2 regions of the Amycolatopsis sp. NPDC004368 genome follow, and region 1 is predicted to be linked to the other one. Evidence: riboswitches for the same ligand, from Rfam matches in the RefSeq annotation. Region 1 holds a riboswitch; the other holds the start of a gene.

Region 1 (3,392 bases):
TGATCGCGGCCAGCACCTCCTCGGCCGCCGTGGGGTCGAGTGCCGACGTCGGCTCGTCCAGCACGAGCACGCGCGGGTGCGCCGTGAGCACCGACCCGATCGCCACGCGCTGCTGCTGGCCGCCCGAAAGCGTCCGAAGTGGACGGTTGCGCAGGTCCGCGATGCCCAGCAGGTCGAGTGTCTCCTCCACGCGTTTGCGCATCACGTCGGGCGCCACGGCCAGCTGCTCCATGGCGTACGCGAGCTCTTCCTCCACGGTGTCCGTGACGAACCCGGCCAGCGGATCCTGCCCCACGACCCCGACGACCGACGCCAGCTCACGCGGCGGGTGCGTGGCCGTGTCCAGGCCGTCGACGAGCACGCGCCCGGCCAGCGTGCCGCCGGTGAAGTGGGGCACGAGCCCGTTGATGGCGCCCAGGAAAGTCGATTTGCCGACCCCGGTGCGTCCGGCGACGAGGCACAGCTCGCCCTCCTCGACCACGAGGTCGACCCCGCGCAGCACGGGCCGGGCAGCACCGTCGTAGGTGATCGTGACTTGCGAAAACTCGATCACGCGACCACCGGCCTGATCCACGCGGGGAGCACCGCGATCAGCACGGCGACCACCGGCAGCACCGGCAACGCCGGCCAGCTCAGCGGGCTCACCGACGTGGCCAGCGACGCGGGCGAAACGACCAGAACCAACCCAGCCGACACGACCCCACACAGCACCACCGCGGTCTCCGGCAGCCGCCACGGATCAGGCCGGTACGCCGTGCGCCGGATCCGCCGCCCGCCCAGCACGAACCCGGTCGCCGCCACGGCAAGCCCGGCCACGAGCATCGGCACCCCCAGCCAGCCGGACGACCCGTCGAGCACCCCGTACACCCCCACCGATACCCCCACCAGCCCGGCGAGCACGCACGCCGCGATCAGCAAGCGCACGCGCGTGGCGAGGTGGCCGCGCCGCCCGTAGCCTCTCGAATCCATGGCCGCCGCCAGCAGCAGCGAGCGGTCCATCGCGTCGGCCAGCACCACCACGATCACCCCTTTCAACCCCCGGCCACGCGCCGCCCGCAGCCGCCGAGCGCGCCGGACCCGGTGCACGCTCTCCACCAGCTGCGGCGCCACCGAAAGCGCCACCGTGATGGCCGTGCTGACCTCGGACAACGCCCCAGGCACGGCTTTGAGCAGGCGTTTCGGGTTGGCCAGCGCGTTGGCGGCGCCCACGCACAGCACGATCGTGGCCAGGCGCAGGCCGTCGTAGAAGCCGCCGAGCAGCTCTTCGGCCGACGTCGGCCCGAGCAGTTCGATGCCGGCGGCCGCGGCGGGCAGCGGGATGGCGGGCAGCGTGAACAGCACGTGCCCGCCGTCCTCGCCGCCGATGAGGACGCGGAACACCACCCGTGACACCACGATCACGCCCGCGACCCACGCGTAGAGGCGAAAAGCCATCGCCCACGGCGCGTCACCTCGGCGGTTCACCACCACGAACCCGGCCACCGCGATGACCAGCGCGAGCAGCAGCGGGTTCGTCGTGCGGCTCGCGACGACGGCGAGCGCCAACGCCCACACCCACCACGCGCCCGGGTGCAGCGCGCGTGACTCAGGCACGCCGGCGCCGCAGCCCCACGGTCACCCCGGCGACGACGAGCACCACCAGCACGACGAACCCGATCAGCAGACCCCACGGGAAACTGCTGCTCTCGGCGACGGACACGTCGTGCACCGTCGGCTGGTTGGCCTTGCGCACCGGCGCAACACGCGGCGGCGGGTAGTCCGTGAAGGCCTTGTTGTGCGCGAACGACCAGCCCTCGAAGCTGCCGGCCGGCGGCTGCCAGCTCTGCACGCCGACCTGGCTCGACGCCCACTTGCCGCCGTTGGTGGCGGTCCAGAAGCCCCACGACGCGTTCTCGGGCGGCATACCCGAGCACGACTGGTCGGCGGGTTTGCCCTCGATCTTGCAGATCAGCGCCAGGCCGTACTTGCCGACGCCCGCGAGGTCGAGACCCGCGTTCTGCATCGCGGCCACGCCGTTGGCCTGCGGCCCGGGTGCGCAGCGGATCAGGGTGTCGCCACCGAGGTCCTGGAAGTCGACCACCACCGTCACACCGGTGGCGTCGGGGCAGTAACCCGCGGTGCCCTTCCCGGGCACGGTCGCGGTGGCGGGAGTCGCGCCGGACAGGCCTGCGGCGATCAGGAGTGCGCCCACGGCAAGGGCAGAAAACAGCCGCATGGTGATGAACCTCGCATCGAGTCGGACCACGACGGGCAATCCGGCTCACGGCCACGGTGGGCCGCTCACGGTTGCGGGTCAGCGCCGGATTCACACCGGCTTCCCCCGTTCGTGGTGTACAGCTCACCGACGTTAACCCACCGGGGCGACCGGCCGGAAGAGACCTACACTTCCGGGCGTGGACGTCGGACAGCTGCGCATCGGCCTCGTCGGAACCGGTCCCTGGGCGACCACCGTGCACGCGCCGGGCCTGGCCGAGCACCCCGGCACCGAGCTCAGCGCCGTCTGGTCGCGCCGGGCCGAGAGCGCCCGCTCCCTGGCCGAGGCCCACGGTGCCGTCGGCACCGACGACCTCGACGAGCTGTTCTCGCTGGTCGACGCCCTCGCGTTCGCCGTGCCGCCCGCCGTGCAGGCGGAGATCGCGACACGCGCTGCCGAGGCCGGCAAGCACCTGATCCTGGAGAAGCCGATCGCCGCCGACCTGGCGGGCGCGCGCCGGCTGGCCGACACGGTGGCGCAGGCGGGTGTTGCGTCGCTGGTGATGCTGACCTTGCGGTTCTCCCAGCAGACACGCGAGTGGCTCGACGGCCTCGCCGTCTCGGGCGGCTGGCGCGGCGGCGGCGCGCGCTGGCTGTCGGGCGCACTGCTCGGCGGGCAGTATTCGACGTCGGCCTGGCGCCTCGACGCATCGGGCGGCGCGCTCGCCGACATCGGGCCGCACGCGTTCGACCTGCTCGACGCCGCGCTGGGCCCCATCACCGACGTGCTCGCGGCCCACCGCGGCCCCGACGATCTGTGGCAGCTGATGTTCGCCCACGAAGGTGGCGCCACGAGCACCGCGACGCTCTCGCTGCGCCTGCCGATCCAGCCGACTGTGGTCGAAGTCGCCGTCTACGGTGCGCACGGCTTCCGGACGCTGGGGCGCAAACCGGGCACCGCCGGCGAGTCCTACACGGCCCTGCTGGACGACTTCGCGGCCATGGTCGCGAGCGGCAAGACCACACACCCGTGCGACGTCCAGCGCGGCCTGCACCTGTCCGCGCTCATCGAGCGCGCCCGCGAGCTCGCCGGGTAGTACACAGGGCTCCGCCCTTGTTTTCCGTTGTGAAACAAGGCTTTTCGCCAAGCCCCGGAAATCCTTCCACAGGGTTGTCCACAGCATCCACTATGGACGGTC
Region 2 (3,392 bases), on a different contig from region 1:
GTGGGGGTGAGGTGCAGGTGGAACCGGGAATGGCGGAGCAGCCAGTTCTTGACCTGCGGGGTCTTGTGGGTCGCGTAGTTGTCCAGCACCAGGTGCAGGTCAAGTTCCGCAGGAACGGCGGTGTCGATCAGCTTGAGGAAACGCAGGAACTCCTGATGGCGGTGACGGCGATAGTGCTGGGCGATCACTGCCCCGCTGGAGACGTCGAACGCCGCGAACAAGCTGGTAGTGCCGTGACGAACGTAGTCATGGGTCATCCGCGCCGGCGTCGACGGCATCAGCGGCAGGATGGGTGCGGTTCGGTCGATTGCCTGTATCTGGCTTTTCTCGTCCACCGCGCCGGTTGGGCCGACGACGCCGACCTCATCCGGGGGGTCGTCGACCGCGTCGGCGACAAATGGACGGTCCTCGTGATCGGCACACTCGGCGACGGGTCCCTGCGCTACACCGATCTCCACCAGGTGATCCCCGGCATCTCCCAGCGCATGCTGACCTTGACGCTCAAGCACCTCACCCGCGACGGCCTGGTCGAGCGTACCGCCTACCCGGAGGTGCCGCCGCGGGTCGAGTACGCGCTGACCACCCTCGGCCAGACGCTGCTGAGCTCAGTGCTGGCGCTGGCCCGCTGGGCCTACGACCACCGCGACGACATTCGCGCCCACCGTGCGGAGTACGACCAGGCGAACTCCGACTGACCATCGCGCGGCCACGATCGCTTGCCACGCCAGGACGGGCAGCGGGCTTGCACCGCGTCGGTGAACCGCGGACCTCGGGTCGTCCACAAAGGACGATCGTGTGCCGCGGCACCGGTGGTGCCCAGCGCGTCAGCCGTGCTCGGGCCGGGGCTTCTTCCCGAGCCCGGCGAACCGCCAGTACGCGATCGCGACGGCCCACACCACCACGAACAGCCCGACGACGGCGAAGCCGACGTTGTTGAGGTCGAGCCCGGCGATCCAGCCGGTGACCGGGTCGGTGAGGTCGAGGTCGTCGTGCAGGAGTGCGATCAGCTCGACGCTGCCGATCAGGAACGCGACGGCGATGGAGAGGCCGGTGATGGTGAGGTTGTAGTAGACCTTGCGCAGCGGGTCGGCGAAGGCCCAGTGGTAGGCGAAGTTCATGAACGTGCCGTCGACGGTGTCGAGCAGGCTCATGCCGGCGGCGAACAGCAGCGGCAGCACGAGCACGGCGTACCAGGGCAGCCCGCCGGCGGCGCCCGCGCCGGCCAGCACCAGCAGCGTCACCTCGGTCGCGGTGTCGAAGCCGACGCCGAAGAGCAGGCCGACGGGGTACATCTGGCCGGGGCGGGTGATCGCCCGGGTGAACCGGTTCAGCAGCCGGCTCATCAGCCCGCGCCGCGCGAGTTGTTCCTCCAGCGCGGTTTCGTCCAGCTCGCCACGGCGCATGCCTCGCCACAGCCGGAAGATCCCTCGCAGCACCACGAGGTTCAGCACCGCGATGAGGTAGAGGAACAGCCCGCTCACACCGGTGCTGACGATGCCGAGCACGCGGTGGGCACCGGAGTCGTCGTCGGTGAGGGTGCCGGTCACCTTGGCGCCGAGCGCGACGAGCATGGCGAGCCCGAGCACGACGGTCGAATGGCCCAGCGCGAACCAGAACCCGACCGAGACGGGCCGTTTGCCGTCGGCCATGAGCTTGCGGGTGGTGTTGTCGATGGCCGCGATGTGGTCGGCGTCGAACGCGTGCCGCAGGCCCAGCGTGTAGGCGGTCACCCCCAGGCCGATGCCGAACACCTCGTGACCGACCGTCAGATGCCGTGGCACCACCAGCAGGAGCAGCACGCCCCACGCGACCACGTGCAGCAGGGCGATCACCCCGAACACCCCGGCCAGCCGCAGGCGGTCACCCCGCGAGCCCAGTACCGTCGACACCACTTCACGTGCGCGCATCCGCCCGCCTTTCCAGCACCTCGTGGAAGGTTTTCCGGTGCCGTGGCCGGTCTCCTGGCTGACGGGTCCGACGGTGCGCTCCGCCTTCCCGGGACGCGGTGTCCCAGTGGCTCGGTCCTTTCGCAGTCGCGGTGGAGCGGACCTTCCCGATCACAGTGGCGAGGGCCGCGCCGGTTCCACACCGGCTTCCCGAGCACCACGGCCGGCCCAGCCTAGGCAAGGCCGGCCTGACGCGGCAAGAGCGGTTGTCCCCGTTGTCCCGAACGGACGCTTCGGGTACGCATTCCCGGCCGCGGTGCCGAAGGCCGGTCGGCTTACCCGCTACCGAGACGGAGCAAACCCGGTTCGGGCAAACGAAAAAACTTCGCACCTAGCCCAATCCGGTGAGCCGCGTGGCCTCGAATCACCACCGACGGTGAAATCCACACCCGCCGACGAGCTCATTCGGCCGCTTCCCGCCTCGAATCGCTCGCGTCCGAAGTGGAGGAGAACCCATGAGCCACCCCGCACAGTCCTTCGGTGGCTTGCCGATCGACGAGCCGGTCCACCACGTCGCCGGCGGCTGGGAACTGGATCAGGAACTGGACCGGTACCTCGGCGTGGGCTACGACATCGAGCGCGCGGCCGACGGGTGGGTGGTGCTGCGGCGCGACGGCGAGCGAATCGCGGTCGCGCTCGCCGGCTGACCAGCGGCGGAACAGGCACCTCGACACCGAACCACCCCGTCGCGATCGACAGCGGCAGTGCTCGGCTACTGTGCGGTCGGACGGTTTGCGGCGTCAGTTCGCGGGTACTCCGAGCCGGGAACGCGCGCCAGTCCGGGGGCCGGCGTGGGGGCATCACCCGAAGGGGGCGGAATGGAGCCGGAGTCGGTGACTCTTGCTTTGAGCGGCTCCGTCCACGAGCTGGCGCACCTCAGGAGCTGGGCCCGGGAGCACCTGAGGCACGCGGTCGCCGAGCAGGTCGACGACGTGATCGCGGTGCTCGACGAGCTGGCGTCCAACGCGCTGAAGCACGGTGGTCCTCCGGTCGCGGTGCGGCTGCGGCATCGCCGCGGTTTCGTCCGGGTCGAGGTGTCCGACGGCAGCGCCGAGTTCGCGAGCCCCCGCACGCCGACCGCGGAGGGCGGCCGGGGGCTGTACCTGGTCGATGCCCTCAGCCACTCCTGGGGACAGGCGCCGAACGCCACCGGCAAGACGGTGTGGGCGGAAACCGTGCTCGACGTGGACCTCGGCCGCTGAATCAGGCCAGTGCTTCGTCCACATCGGACAGAATGGTGAGTGACCGGTCCAGGCCGGTGATCTCCAGGACACGCAGCACGGCGCGGTTTCGGGTGACGACGGCGAGCGTGCCGCCCTGGGCCCGTTGCTTGCGCTCGACCCGGACCAGCACGGTGAGCCCGGCGGAGTCGAGGAACGTGACCTCGCTCAGGTCGAGGACCAGCGTGGTGGGCCCGTCACCGCTGCCGACCATGGCGGCTTCGTG

The links. Region 1 has a riboswitch for cobalamin ahead of ACWEOE_RS00425 (hypothetical protein). Riboswitches for the same ligand answer to the same signal wherever they lie in the genome.
Region 2: it holds a riboswitch for cobalamin, as region 1 does, so the genes downstream of both, ACWEOE_RS32385 (HoxN/HupN/NixA family nickel/cobalt transporter) here and ACWEOE_RS00425 (hypothetical protein) in region 1, are expected to answer to the same signal.

The regions. Positions count from the first base shown of each region.
Region 1 covers NZ_JBSGDT010000001.1:104,950-108,341, forward strand. The annotation lists gene ACWEOE_RS00415 (ABC transporter ATP-binding protein) at 1-553, opposite strand, end outside; gene ACWEOE_RS00420 (CbiQ family ECF transporter T component) at 550-1,593, opposite strand; gene ACWEOE_RS00425 (hypothetical protein) at 1,586-2,215, opposite strand; cobalamin riboswitch at 2,229-2,364, opposite strand; gene ACWEOE_RS00430 (Gfo/Idh/MocA family protein) at 2,394-3,290, shown strand.
Region 2 covers NZ_JBSGDT010000031.1:44,207-47,598, reverse strand. The annotation lists partial or broken gene ACWEOE_RS32395 (IS630 family transposase) at 1-410, opposite strand, end outside; gene ACWEOE_RS32390 (winged helix-turn-helix transcriptional regulator) at 411-695, shown strand; gene ACWEOE_RS32385 (HoxN/HupN/NixA family nickel/cobalt transporter) at 825-1,907, opposite strand; cobalamin riboswitch at 1,935-2,123, opposite strand; gene ACWEOE_RS32380 (hypothetical protein) at 2,402-2,593, shown strand; gene ACWEOE_RS32375 (ATP-binding protein) at 2,780-3,148, shown strand; gene ACWEOE_RS32370 (STAS domain-containing protein) at 3,150-3,392, opposite strand, start outside.